Regions from separate parts of the Streptomyces sp. SID14515 genome, predicted to be linked through region 1. Evidence: riboswitches for the same ligand, from Rfam matches in the RefSeq annotation. Region 1 holds a riboswitch; each other region holds the start of a gene.
The links. Region 1 has a riboswitch for cyclic di-AMP ahead of G3I54_RS08465 (C40 family peptidase). Riboswitches for the same ligand answer to the same signal wherever they lie in the genome.

Region 1 (3,189 bases):
CTTCCTGTCGGCCGACCGCCGGGGGATACCGGCGGGTCCGTGAAGGACGCTAATCCGGGTGCGCGGAAAAGGGTCACCATGACAGCTATTGCCCTGATGTGACGTTTCGCCGATCGCTGATGATCGAAGCGATCAATGAAGGCTTGCCTCACTGAAAGGTAAAACTTTGGCCATGGCTAGGCTCCGGAGCCATGGACGTACTCATCAATGTCTTCGTCGCCCTGCACATCATCGGCATCGCCTCCCTGCTGGGCGGCTTCCTGACGCAGATGAAGGCCATGGGTGAGGGCACCGCCCGCTTCGGCCCGGCCATGCTCCACGGTGCGCTGACCATGCTCGTCACCGGCATCGCCCTCGTCGGCCTCAACCAGGCCGACGACCAGACCGTGAACAACGTCAAGATCGGCATCAAGCTGGCGCTGCTGGTCGTGATCCTCGCCCTGGTCTACGTCAAGCGGGACGACGAGACGGTCGACGAGGGCGCGTTCGGGGCGGTCGGCGGGCTGACGGTCGCCAACATCTTCATCGCCACCGTCTGGACCTGAGGCCGGACCACGGCCTTCCGGGGGCGGCCGCCGAAGAGCCGCCCCCCGGCCCGTACCCGTACTACGCCGGGCGGACGCTCCCGTAGATCGGCATGTAGTAGATCGACTCCTCGCGCACGTTCGCACCCGGCTTCGGGGCGTGGATCATCATGCCGTCGCCCTTGTAGATGCCGACATGGCTGATGTCGTCGTAGAAGAAGACCAGGTCCCCCGGCCGCAGGTCGGACGTGGCGACCCGGGTCCCGACCTTCACCTGATCCCAGGTGGTCCGCGGCAGGGTCACGCCCGCCTCCCGCCACGCCGCCTGCGTCAGCCCCGAGCAGTCGTACGAGGAGGGGCCCGACGCGCCCCAGACGTACGGCTTCCCGATCTGGGCGCGGGCGAAGTCCAGCACCTTCTCCGCCTTGGCGGCGTAACCGCTGCCCGTACCGGATCCGGAGCCCGAACCCGTGCCCGTACCGGAACCGGAGCCCGTGCCCGAACCGCCCGACTCCTTCGCGGCCTCCTCGCGGGCCTTCTCCTCCGCCTCGGCCTTCTCCTTCGCCTCGGCGGCCTGCCGGGCGGCCAGCTTCGCCGCCTTCTCCTTGGCCTCGGCCTCCTTCTTGCGCTCCAGCTCCGCCAGCCGCGCCTTCTCCTCGGCGGTCAGCCGGGACAGCAGCCCACGGGCCTCGGTGAGCTTGGTCTGCACGTCCTTCTTGCTGGAGGCGAGCGTGGCCTGCGTCTCGGTGAGGGTCTCCAGGCTCTTCACCGCCTCCGCGCGCTTCTTCGCCGCCGAGGCCTGCTGCGTACGGAAATCGGTGACGGCCTTCTGCTGCCGCTCCGTCGCCCGGTCCATCAGCCGGCTCTGGTCGAAGTACCCCTGCGGGTCGTCCGCCAGGAAGAACGTCGCCGTGGGCGCGATGCCGCCGCTGCGGTACTGCGCCGCCGCGTAGGAGCCCAGCGCCCGGCGCGCCTCGTTGATCTTCTCGGTCCGCTTCGCCACGTCGGAGAGCAGCGTGTCGACCTTCTTCTGCTGCGTGGCGGAGGCGGCCTTGGCCCGGTTGTACTCCTGGGTCGCGGTGCCCGCCTGCCGGTACAGGGCGTCGACCTTCTTCTGCACTTCCTCGATGGCGGGCTTCGGCTCCGCGGGCGCGGCCGTGGCGCTCTGCGTGGAGAGCAACGTCACGGAGGCCAGCGCGGCCGTCGTCAGCCCGACGGCGGGAGTGGTGGTGCGCACCTTCGTGCGCGGCTTGCGATGCGATGCCAAGACCGGCATCTCCTTCCGTGGACCGCCTACCGGGTTAGCTGTCGGGTTCGGACGGAACGGAAGGCTGTCCTACGGTCCGGATCGAGGTCACGGACCGATTCACCCCGGTTCTGCGTGTGGGTCCCCGGTTCCGAACTGCCTGGAGGGCAGGACGGATTCGGCAGAGGTGTCCGTTAGGCGCGGTTCGCCTCAGGGAGGTACGGATCACCTGACCGAGCACGCTAGCCAACCCGTGGCACCGCTGGGAAGCACGATGAGCGATATGCCCGATACATTTTCGTGACCTTTTCGGATCGAGGGCTCCGCACCCCCTCCGACCGGGCACTCCTTCACGGAACGTCGACGTCCGCTCTCCGTGCGTAGAGCCGAAACCGTCGCTTCCCGGCTTCGGCGGAAGGTTGTCAGTCCGGCCGCCTAGACTCAGTAGGCGATGAGCAGCCTCTTTGACGACAGTTTCCTGACCGGCCTCCAGCCCGCGGAGGACGGCCCCCCGCCGCCCCCCGAGGACCACGCGCCCGAAGCGGTGCCGGAGGGACTCTTCGAGGGCGTCTACGACGCGCCCCCGCCTCCCCGGGACGGGTACTACCGGGACGGTCACCCGCGCCCGGTGATCGACTCCGCCGCGCTGCTCGACGGGCTGAACACCGAGCAGCGCGCCGCCGTCGTGCACGCCGGATCCCCGCTGCTCATCGTCGCCGGGGCCGGCTCCGGCAAGACCCGGGTGCTCACCCACCGCATCGCCCATCTGCTGGCCGAGCGCGGCACGCACCCCGGGCAGATCCTCGCGATCACCTTCACCAACAAGGCCGCGGGCGAGATGAAGGAGCGCGTCGAGCAGCTGGTGGGCCCGCGCGCCAACGCCATGTGGGTCATGACCTTCCACAGCGCGTGCGTCCGCATCCTGCGCCGCGAGTCGAAGAAGCTCGGCTTCACCTCGTCGTTCTCGATCTACGACGCCGCCGACTCCAAGCGCCTGATGGCCCTGGTCTGCCGTGACCTCGACCTGGACCCCAAGCGCTATCCGCCGAAGTCCTTCACCGCCAAGGTCTCCAACCTCAAGAACGAGCTCATCGACGAGGAGACCTTCGCCGGACAGGCGGCGGACGGGTTCGAGAAGACCCTCGCCCAGGCGTACGCGCTCTACCAGGCCCGCCTGCGCGAGGCCAACGCCCTGGACTTCGACGACATCATCATGACGACGGTCCACCTCCTCCAGGCCTTCCCGGACGTCGCCGAGCACTACCGCCGCCGCTTCCGCCACGTCCTCGTCGACGAGTACCAGGACACCAACCACGCCCAGTACACGCTGGTCCGTGAGCTGGTCGGCCCGGCCGGGGAGAACGACGCGCCCGCCGAGCTGTGCGTGGTGGGCGACGCGGACCAGTCGATCTACGCCTT
Region 2 (3,189 bases), on a different contig from region 1:
GGGCCGGATGATGTCGTTGCCGCCCGCGCAGAAGCTGACCAGGTCGGGGGCCAGCTCCTTGGCGCGGGGGATCTGCTCCTCGACGATCTGGTCGAGGAGACGTCCTCGTACGGCGAGATTGGCGTAGCGGAAGTCCCCGTGCGGGGAGTCCTCGGGGCCGGCCTCCGCGTCGGGGGCCGGGAGCCGGTCGGCGAGGAGGACCGCGAAGCGGTCCGCCCAGCCTACGAAGGTCCCGTCGGGGCCGGGGTCGCCGACGCCCTCGGTGAAACTGTCGCCAATCGCCGCGTACGACCCGATGATGTGCTGCTGGTTGTTTCTCGAATCGTCTGCCACAAGCACTTATCCTGCATCGTTCGATGTGACCTACGCGACCGTAATACGGGGTTGACGGGTGGTGAGATAGACCACCCGGTCAGGTTTTGGTAAAGCCGGAATAAAGAGAGGGGCGGTGCGCCGCCGCGCACCGCCCCTCGGATACTTCTCGTCGCGCTCGGTCAGACGGAGACGCCGTGCTGACGCAGGTACGCGATCGGGTCGACGTCCGAGCCGTAGCTCGGGCCGGTGCGGACCTCGAAGTGCAGGTGCGGGCCGGTGGAGTTGCCGGTGGAGCCGGAGAGGCCGATCTGCTGGCCGCCGGTGACGGTCTGGCCGACGGAGACGTTCAGCGAGGACTGGTGGGCGTACTGGGAGTACATGCCGTCCTCGTGCTGGATGACGACCTCGTTGCCGTACGAGCCGCTGTTGCCGGCCGAGACGACGGTGCCCGGGCCGATGGCCAGGACGGGGGTGCCGGAGGCGGCCTGGAAGTCCGATCCGGTGTGGTAGCCGCTGGACCAGCTGGCGCCCGAAGCGCGGTACTGGGTGGTGACGTTGGCGCTGGCCAGCGGGGCCGACCAGCCGGAGCCGGTGGCCTCGGAGGAGCCGGTCTGCGCGGAGTCGCCGGAGCCCTCGGAGTCGTCGGCGGAGATGGTGTCGCCCTTCGGGGCTTCCTTCGGCGCGGCCTTCGGGGCCGGAGCGGCCTTCTTCGGGGCGGCCTCGGGAGCGGCGGACTTCTCGGCCGGGGCGGAGCCCTTGGCGCCGAGGGTCAGCTTCATGCCCGGGTGGATCAGGCTGGGGTTCTCGCCGACGGTGGAGCGGTTGTCCTGGTACAGCTTCTCCCACCCGCCCTTGAGCTGGTGCTCGGCCGCGATCTTCGACAGGTAGTCGCCGGAGACGACGGAGTACGTCTTCGGGGCGGTCTTCGACGCGGCGGGGGCGGCCGACGGGGCGGTGTGCGCGGCGGCGACCGAGGCGGCGGCGGGCTTCGCGGCCGGAGCGGCCTGGTCGGCGGCGCTCGCGACGGTGGCGCCGATGAGCGGCAGGGCGAGTGCGGCGCCGCCGGTCCCCGCGACGAGGACGCCGCGGGAGATCGGGCCGGACTTCGGACGACGGTGCTTACCCTTTGCGGGCATGGGGAAGTTCCTCTCCGGCGCCTGCGAGGTGAGCTGTCGGGTTCGGGCTGGAGATGCCCGGTCGCGTTGCGGCGACTTCACCCCGAGCCGGTCCGGATCACTCCGGATCGGCGGCTTACCTGGTTCCCCCGCTCCTGCCACACGTGAGTGGGTGGGTGCGAATTCCGGGCGGCGGCAGGATTAGGCGGTCCGTCCGGATTGCGGCGACCGTAAACCGGTCAGGACGAGCGGAACAAGCCATCGGTTGCGCGCCGGAATCATCGATTCGATATCGCCCCGGATTTCCCGTCACACTCCGTGGATTACGGATCTTGGATTTCCGTACGGGCAACGGGAATACCCCCGGGCGCGCTCGCCACGGTCCGTCACGGATATGATCCCGCTCACCTCCGGAATCCCATCTCCCCCATTAGCGGGGCATGTTCTGCGAAATACACCAATACGGACATGCCGCCGAGAGTGCTCCTGACGCCGGGTCAGCCCGGCCTCGACGGCACCCCGCGACGGGGTGGCGACCGTGATGATTTTCTGTCGAATCGATGTCGTATCGTCACGGGAGCGCCCTCGCCGGCGAGCCGCGCCGACGCCAGAGATCCCAGGAGCCACCGTGACGCAGCAGGTGCCGCAGGTCCCGCCGACAGAGACCGTGCTGACCGGAGTCCGCAACTTCCGCGACGTGGGCGGGCTCCCCACCACGGACGGGCGGCGCACCGCCTTCGGGCGGCTCTACCGCAGCGGCCACCTGGCGCACGCCACCGCCGAGGACGCGGCCTTCCTCGGCGGGCTCGGACTGCACACGGTCTTCGACTTCCGCCACTCCGCCGACCACCGCCTCGACGGTTACGACATCGAGCTGCCCGGTGTCCGCAATGTCAGCATTCCGCTCTCGGACCCGGCCGACGGCGCGGAGTTCTGGCGGCTGGTGGGCGACGGGAACATCGAGCAGCTGCGCTCGGTCCTCGCCAACGGCAAGGGCGTCGACCGCATGATCCGGATGTACCGCGCGACGATCGAGGACCGCACCGCCGAGCACAGCCGGGTGCTGCACGCGCTGGCCGAGGACAGCGTCCCGGCCCTGATGCACTGCGCGGCGGGCAAGGACCGGGCCGGCCTCTCGATCGCGGTCGCCCTGCTGGCGGTCGGCGTGGAGGTGGAGGCGATCGAGGAGGACTACCTCAAGTCCAACGACCTCCACCGCCGCTACAACGTGAAGCGCTCCGACGCGTCCGACGCGGGCATGTCGCCCGAGGTGATGGAGCTGCTGGACCCGCTCTTCGGGGCGCGGCCCGCCTATCTCGCGGCGGCCTTCGCGACCATCGAGGAGAACTGGGGCACGACGGACCGCTACCTGGCCGAGGGGCTGAAGATCTCCGCCGACACCCGGGAGCGGCTGCGCGAGCGCCTGCTCGACCAGGACTGACCCGTCCGCCGGCGGGCCGTCACTTGCTCCCGGCCACCACGAAGAGCAGGTAGAGGAAGGCCGCGATGACATGGCCCGCCACCAGATAGGCGAAGAGCCGGATGATGACGCCGCGCGGCATCCGCTTCTCCTGCGGGTCCTCGTTCGCGCGACGTCCGGGGCCCAGCGGGTCGTAGTGTTCGGAATCGGACATGACGGTCCTCTCTGTCGGCCTCGCGGCCGGTGGAGCGAAGGATGGAGCCGGCGGGGACGGCCGGTCAGCGCGCGTGGAGGGCGTTGCCGAGGCAGAGCTCGGCGGCGGGACTCTGCAGCAGGGTG
Region 3 (3,189 bases), on a different contig from region 1:
AGGGTCTGCGCGACCATGTTGGCCTGCTTGTTCTCCCGGCGGGTGGCGATGGAGCCCTCGTCGTACTCGATGTCCTCGGGGTTGACGATGACCTCGATGTTGGGGGAGTGGTCCAGCTCCCGCAGCTCCATCGGGCTGAACTTGGCCTGTGCGGGGCCACGCCGCCCGAACACATGCACCTCCAGCGCCTTGTTCTGCTTGAGGCCCTGGTACACGTTGTCCGGGATCTCGGTGGGCAGCAGCTCGTCCGCCGTCTTGGCCAGGACACGGGCCACGTCCAGGGCCACGTTCCCGACGCCGAGCACCGCGACCTTCTCCGCGGTCAGCGGCCAGGTGCGCGGGACCTCGGGGTGCCCGTCGTACCAGGAGACGAACTCGGCGGCGCCGTAGGAACCGTCCAGCTGGATGCCGGGGATGTCGAGCGCCCGGTCGGCCTCGGCGCCGGTGGAGAAGATCACCGCGTCGTAGAACGACCGCAGGTCGTCCAGGCCGATGTCGTGCGGGTAGCTGACGTTGCCGAAGAGCCGGATCTGGGGCTTGTCCAGCACCTGGTGCAGGGCCTTGACGATGCCCTTGATGCGCGGGTGGTCGGGGGCCACGCCGTAACGGATCAGGCCGAAGGGCGCGGGCATGCGCTCGAAGAGGTCGATCGAGACCCCCGGGTCCTGGCAGACCTCGGATTTGAGCAGCGCGTCCGCAGCATAGATACCGGCGGGGCCGGCTCCGACAATGGCGACGCGGACGGGGCGTGTCATGGCGTGGTGATCCTTCGGGGCGGGCGAACGCGGGCAGGTACAGCGTACGTCGGAGGTAAGGGTTGGCTTACTAGTCTCCACCCCACACCGTAAGCGATCGCCCCGCGGGCCCTTCGGTCACCCCCACCCAGAGTGTCCGATTGGCCCGTTTCGTTATGCCCATATGGTCGATTTGGTTCTTTTGCTCCGTCTATCCGTAAAGGGATTTCCAGGCCTTTTGATGCATTTGCCTGGGCCTGTTTTCGCCATCACCGCGAGCGAGTGGTGAGCGTCACGTCCGAGGGCGCGGACGCAGAACCGGAGGCATCGGTTCCCTTCTGTGCGAAGAAAGTTGACGCCGTGACGGTGCGGGCCGATCCGGGAATTCCGCCATTCGATCTTGCGTGGAAAAGGGAATCCGGAATGCGGGGCTTGTTCTGTCCCGCGTTTCTCGCCTACGGTCACCGTCAATCCGGATGGAACGCCGAATCCTGCCGCCGTCCGGGAATCCGAAACCCACTCACGTACGGCAGGAGCGGGGGACCCAGGTAAGTCGCCGAACCGTAACCGGAACGGCTTGGGGTGAAGTCGCACGATCGTGCGGCCAGACATCTCCCGTCTGAACCCGACAGCTCACCTCGCAGGCGCCGGAGAGGAAATCCCCCATGCCCGCACAGGGTAAGCACCGCCGTCCCCAGTCCACCTCGCTGCGTCGTGGCCTCGCCGCCGTGACCACCGGCGGAGCCGTTCTCGCGCTCCCCGTGATCGGCGCCACCAGCGCCTTCGCGGCCCCCGCCCCCACCGCCGCACCGCAGGCCGTGGCCCCCGCCGCGGTGGTCGCCCAGGCGAATTCCGCCGTGAAGGCCGCGCCCGCCCAGCATTCCGTGGTGGCCGGCGAAACGCTTTCCAAGATCGCCCGAGAGCATTCCGTCAGCGGCGGCTGGCAGAAGCTGTACGAAGGCAACCGGAAGATCGTCGGAGAGAATCCCGACCTTATTCACCCGGGTATCAAGCTGACGCTCGGAAACAAGGCCGCCGCCCCGTCGGACGCCAAGTCCTCCAAGGCTTCCGCCGCCACCGCGCGCGGTGCGTCGGCGGACCGTGCCGACCGTTCGGAGCGTACGAACATCGCCCCGGTGGCGAAGGCCGCTCCGGCCGCCGAGAAGGCCGTCGCATACACCGATGACCTCGACGGCTGGATCAAGGAATCGCTCGCGGTCATGGCCGAGCACGGCATCCCCGGCACCTACGAGGGCATCCACCGCAACATCATGCGCGAGTCCTCGGGCAACCCCGCCGCGATCAACAACTGGGACTCCAACGCGGTCAAGGGCACCCCGTCCAAGGGCCTGCTCCAGGTCATCGACCCGACCTTCCAGGCCTACCACGTGCCCGGCACCTCGACCGACAGCTATGACCCGGTCGCCAACATCACGGCCGCGTGCAACTACGCCGCGGACCGCTACGGCTCGATCGACAACGTCTTCGGCGCCTACTGATCCTCCGCGCCCGAACCCGAGGGGCCCCGGACTGCATGGTCCGGGGCCCCTCCGTCATGCCGGACGGCGCCGTGAAGTTACCCCCAAGTTTCTAGTGACTTACCACGCGATCGACAGTAGAACCTGTTGCACTCTGTCGAGAGTGAGGGATGTCACATGAGTGACACTACCAAGCAGGATGGCGGGACCAAGGGCGTCTCGCGTCGAAGATTCATCACTGGAACAGGTTCTCTTCTGGGGGTCGCGGCGCTTGCCGGGACCACCGCACCGGCCTGGGCGAGCGCACGGGCGGCAGCAGCGCCGATCGGCTCCGGGGCCCATGTGCCCGTCCTGGTCATCGGCACCGGATACGGCGGCTCCGTCGCCGCCCTCCGGCTCGCCCAGGCCGGCACGGACGTCCACATGGTCGAGATGGGCATGGCCTGGGACACCCCGGGCGCGGACGGAAAGATCTTCGCCAACACCACCAAACCGGACGACCGCTCCTTCTGGCTGCGGACCCGGACCAAGCAGCCGCTGAGCAACTTCCTCGGCTTCCCCATCGACAAGGACGTCAACCGCTACACCGGCATCCTGGACGCCGAGGAGTTCGGCGGCATCACGGTCTACCAGGGCCGCGGCGTCGGGGGTGGATCCCTGGTCAACGGCGGCATGGCCGTCACCCCGCGCCGGGAGAACTTCGGCGCCATCCTCCCGACGGTGAACGCCGAGGAGATGTACAGCACCTACTACCCGCGCGCCAACAGCGGGCTCGGCGTCACCACCATCGATCCCGCCTGGTTCGACACCGTCGACTGCTACCAGTACGCCCGGGTCGGCCGAAAACACGCGCAGCGCTCCGGCTTCCCGTTCCTCTTCGTGCCCGCCGTGTACGACTGGGACTACATGAAGCAGGAGGCGGCCGGAACCGTACCGAAGTCGGCCCTGGACGCGGAGATCCTCTACGGCAACAACTA
Region 4 (3,189 bases), on a different contig from region 1:
CGCACGTCACCGCCGCGCGGGCCCCGACCGGGCCCGGCCGCCCCCGGACAGACCGGCAGCCCTGACGTCGGGGGGGGGTGTGCGTCAGGGCTGCCGGGGTTTCGGGGCGGGGTGGCGACGAAGGGACGTACGTCGTCAGCCGGAGGGCCGGGGACGCGGACCGGACGGCCCGGGCCCCGGACCGAAATGCCGGGGTCTCAGACCGAGAGGCCCTTGCTGTTCAGCCAGGCCATCGGGTCCATCGCCGAACCGCCCGCCGTGCGGACCTCCATGTGGAGGTGGACACCGGTCACGTTGCCGGTGGCGCCCATGCGGCCGATGGTCTCGCCGGTGGTGACCTTCTGGCCGACCGAGACGTCGATCGAGGACTGGTGCGCGTACCAGATCTCCGTGCCGTCATCGAGCTGGAGCACCGTGCGGTAGCCGTACGAACCGGCCCAGCCGGCCGACGTGATCGTGCCGCCGTGCACGGCCTTGATCGGCGTACCGGCCGACCCGGCGAAGTCCAGACCGGTGTGCTGGCCCGAGGACCACAGGGCGCCGGACTGACCGTAGGTCGAGGTGATCGTGTACGAGGAGGTGGGCAGGGAGAAGCTGGCGGCGAGCTTCGCGAGACGCTCGGCCTCCTTCTTCTTCGCGGCCGCTTCCTCCTCGGCCTTCTTCTTCGCGGCGGCCTCGGCCTCGGCCTGGTCCTGCTGCTTCTTGGCCTCCTGCGCCGCCTTCTCGGCCGCGGCCTTCTCGGCGGCGGCCTTGGCCTCGGCGTCGGCGCTGGCCTGCTGCTGCTCGGCCTGCTGGAGGATCCGGGCGCGCAGGGCCTCGCCCGCGTCGGCGGTGCCCTCCTCGGCCTCGGCGGTGGTGAGGCCGGCGGTGGTGAGCGGCGCGGCCGCGGCGACCGGGGCGGGCTCGGCGTCGTCCGACATGAAGGACCCGACGCCGGGAAGGGACTTGGCGTCGGGGAGGTTGTCCGCGATCGAATCGGGAAGAGAGATGGAGACCGGCGCCTTGTCCTGCGCGGTGGCCATGCCGCCCGCACCGACGGCCGCTATGACGCCGACCCCGAGGACGGTGGAGCTACGGGCCAGACCACGCTGCTTGGCTACGCGGTGCCTGCCGCGCACGGGACGGATGGACTCCTCGGTGGGATTCCACTCCTCCCAGGACCGCTCCGCGTCACCGAAGGTGTCGGCACTGAAGGGTGACGGGACCTCAGGGGCAGGCTTGTTGGACGCCACGTGGGCGCACTCCTTTCCTTCCTTCTCGCCTACCGGGTTAGCTGACGGGTTCGGAGCAGGAAGGTCTCCTACGGGCCCCTCCGTCTCTCACGAGACGCAGGCGTCCGATTCACCCCATGTAGGTGGTTCCCCGGTTCCCTTGCGGAATTCGGCGCTCGCGCGCGGTGCCGTCTCTGACGACGACTGGGACGACCGCGCTGCGTTATCGAACGTTAATAGACACCCGGGCCCGATTCCAAGCTGTTCCTGTTGATCATTAACGGACGCGGTGGGGATGTACGGGTCACAAGCGGGCGGAATCGGGCGACTTGACCGCGACTCAGCCACACTCCTTTTTCTGACGTTGTGTCAAATGTTATGCGGAGCGGTGTCCTTCAGTTACGCACCGTGTCATCGCCCCGGCCCACGATCTTCACCGTCGTCCGGCGCACGGGCTGCCCCTCCGCCGGCCGGCCGACCGCGATCAGCGCCATGTCGTCCGTGGTCCGCCCCCCGGTGTGCAGCCGTACGTCGTCGGTCAGCGCCGACAACAGCTCCTCGGGGCCCGGGAAGATCCGGCCGCGCAGCCGGGCCGCCGGATCGTAGAAGACCCCGTTCGCGTCCCTGGCCTCCGACAGACCGTCCGTGAAGGCGAGCAGCGTCGCCCCGGCGGGCATCTCCCACTCGTCGGCCCGGTCCGGCCACACCCCCAGGTCCATCCCCAGCGGCAGCGCGGGCACCGAGGGCGCCAGCACCTCCAGGGCGCCGTCCGCGTGCAGCAGGATCGGCTCCGGGTGACCGCGGTTCACGATGCGCAGCGAGGCCGCGCCGGGCGGGATCTCGGCCAGTACGGCGGTGATGAACCCCTCCATGGCGTCCAGCCCGTACCGCCGCGTCCCCTCCCGGGCCAGCGCCCGCTCCAGCCGCTGCGCCACACCCTCCAGCGAGAGCTCCTGCTCGGCGGCCTCCCGGAACGCCCCGATGATCACCGCCACCGCCTCGACGGCGCCCAGCCCCTTGCCGCGCACGTCGCCGACCACCACGCGTACGCCGTACGGGGTGTCCGCGACGGCGAACAGGTCGCCGCCCACGAACTCGTCCGCCTGTGCCGCCTCGTACCGCGCGGCCACCTGGAGCCCGCCGATCCGCTCGGCCGGCGTCGGCAGCACGGCCCGCATGGCGGTCTCGGCGATCACCCGGGCCGAGGCCAGCTGCTCGTTGCTGCGCCGTACGACCCCGTTGATGACGAGGGCGAGCACCGAGGCGGTGAGCACGGTGATCATCTCGATGACGGGGACCACCTGGGTGGACGTCCCGTCGGAGAGCCGCATCGCGATGACGGAGAGGATCGCCGCGATGCCGGTGCGGATCGTCCGGGACAGCGAGAAGAACGGCGCGGCGATCAGCGGGGCCGCCACGAACAGCGGGACGGCGGTGAAGTTGGGCGGGGCCAGCGAGTCGAACAGCAGCCCGCCGACGATCAGCAGGGCGGGCAGCATCCGGACGAACCGGCGTGACCCCCGGCTGCCGGGCGTCACGTTGCTCTCCGGGGACCCGAACACCGCACGGCCCACGGCGTCCATGCTCCCCGCCGTGCCGCTGCGCCGTCTCTCGGCCATCCCCACCTGTGCACTCCTGCCCGGTCCACCCACGGCTGCGGACGGTACCGCGCCCCGTCCAGGCTTCCCGGAGCCGCGCCGAGCGGCGACTCCGCATCGGCCGAATAGGGGGAAGCGAACGGAGTCCCGGCCCGTGGTCAGTCGGAGAGCCGGTGTTCCGCGTAGACCGTCAGTGCGTCCCGTACGAAGGCGGCGGTGCCGTCCCCGTAGCGATCGTAGTTCTTTCCGAAGCGGGGATCGGCGACATACATCTCACCGAGCCCGATCACGTACGAACGGCTGGGCTCCTCGGCCGACGACAGCCACGCGCAGTGCCGCCGCGCGAGTTCCTGCGCCTCGGCCCCGTCGGCGGCCAGCCC

Region 2: linked by a shared signal. The riboswitch ahead of G3I54_RS03305 (LysM peptidoglycan-binding domain-containing M23 family metallopeptidase) and the one ahead of G3I54_RS08465 (C40 family peptidase) in region 1 are both predicted to bind cyclic di-AMP.
Region 3: linked by a shared signal. The riboswitch ahead of G3I54_RS03830 (transglycosylase SLT domain-containing protein) and the one ahead of G3I54_RS08465 (C40 family peptidase) in region 1 are both predicted to bind cyclic di-AMP.
Region 4: linked by a shared signal. The riboswitch ahead of G3I54_RS11185 (M23 family metallopeptidase) and the one ahead of G3I54_RS08465 (C40 family peptidase) in region 1 are both predicted to bind cyclic di-AMP.

What each region holds. Positions count from the first base shown of each region.
Region 1 covers NZ_JAAGMH010000043.1:23,231-26,419, forward strand. The annotation lists gene G3I54_RS08460 (hypothetical protein) at 192-545, shown strand; gene G3I54_RS08465 (C40 family peptidase) at 607-1,800, opposite strand; cyclic di-AMP (ydaO/yuaA leader) riboswitch at 1,799-1,964, opposite strand; gene pcrA (DNA helicase PcrA) at 2,222-3,189, shown strand, end outside.
Region 2 covers NZ_JAAGMH010000019.1:29,779-32,967, reverse strand. The annotation lists gene G3I54_RS03310 (SGNH/GDSL hydrolase family protein) at 1-333, opposite strand, end outside; gene G3I54_RS03305 (LysM peptidoglycan-binding domain-containing M23 family metallopeptidase) at 495-1,451, opposite strand; cyclic di-AMP (ydaO/yuaA leader) riboswitch at 1,455-1,615, opposite strand; gene G3I54_RS03300 (tyrosine-protein phosphatase) at 2,059-2,871, shown strand; gene G3I54_RS38835 (DUF6126 family protein) at 2,891-3,064, opposite strand; gene G3I54_RS03295 (XRE family transcriptional regulator) at 3,129-3,189, opposite strand, start outside.
Region 3 covers NZ_JAAGMH010000021.1:57,860-61,048, forward strand. The annotation lists gene G3I54_RS03825 (FAD-dependent oxidoreductase) at 1-755, opposite strand, end outside; cyclic di-AMP (ydaO/yuaA leader) riboswitch at 1,207-1,394, shown strand; gene G3I54_RS03830 (transglycosylase SLT domain-containing protein) at 1,400-2,233, shown strand; gene G3I54_RS03835 (GMC oxidoreductase) at 2,390-3,189, shown strand, end outside.
Region 4 covers NZ_JAAGMH010000059.1:47,313-50,501, reverse strand. The annotation lists gene G3I54_RS11185 (M23 family metallopeptidase) at 198-1,232, opposite strand; cyclic di-AMP (ydaO/yuaA leader) riboswitch at 1,244-1,396, opposite strand; gene G3I54_RS11180 (PP2C family protein-serine/threonine phosphatase) at 1,607-2,830, opposite strand; gene G3I54_RS11175 (MerR family transcriptional regulator) at 2,968-3,189, opposite strand, start outside.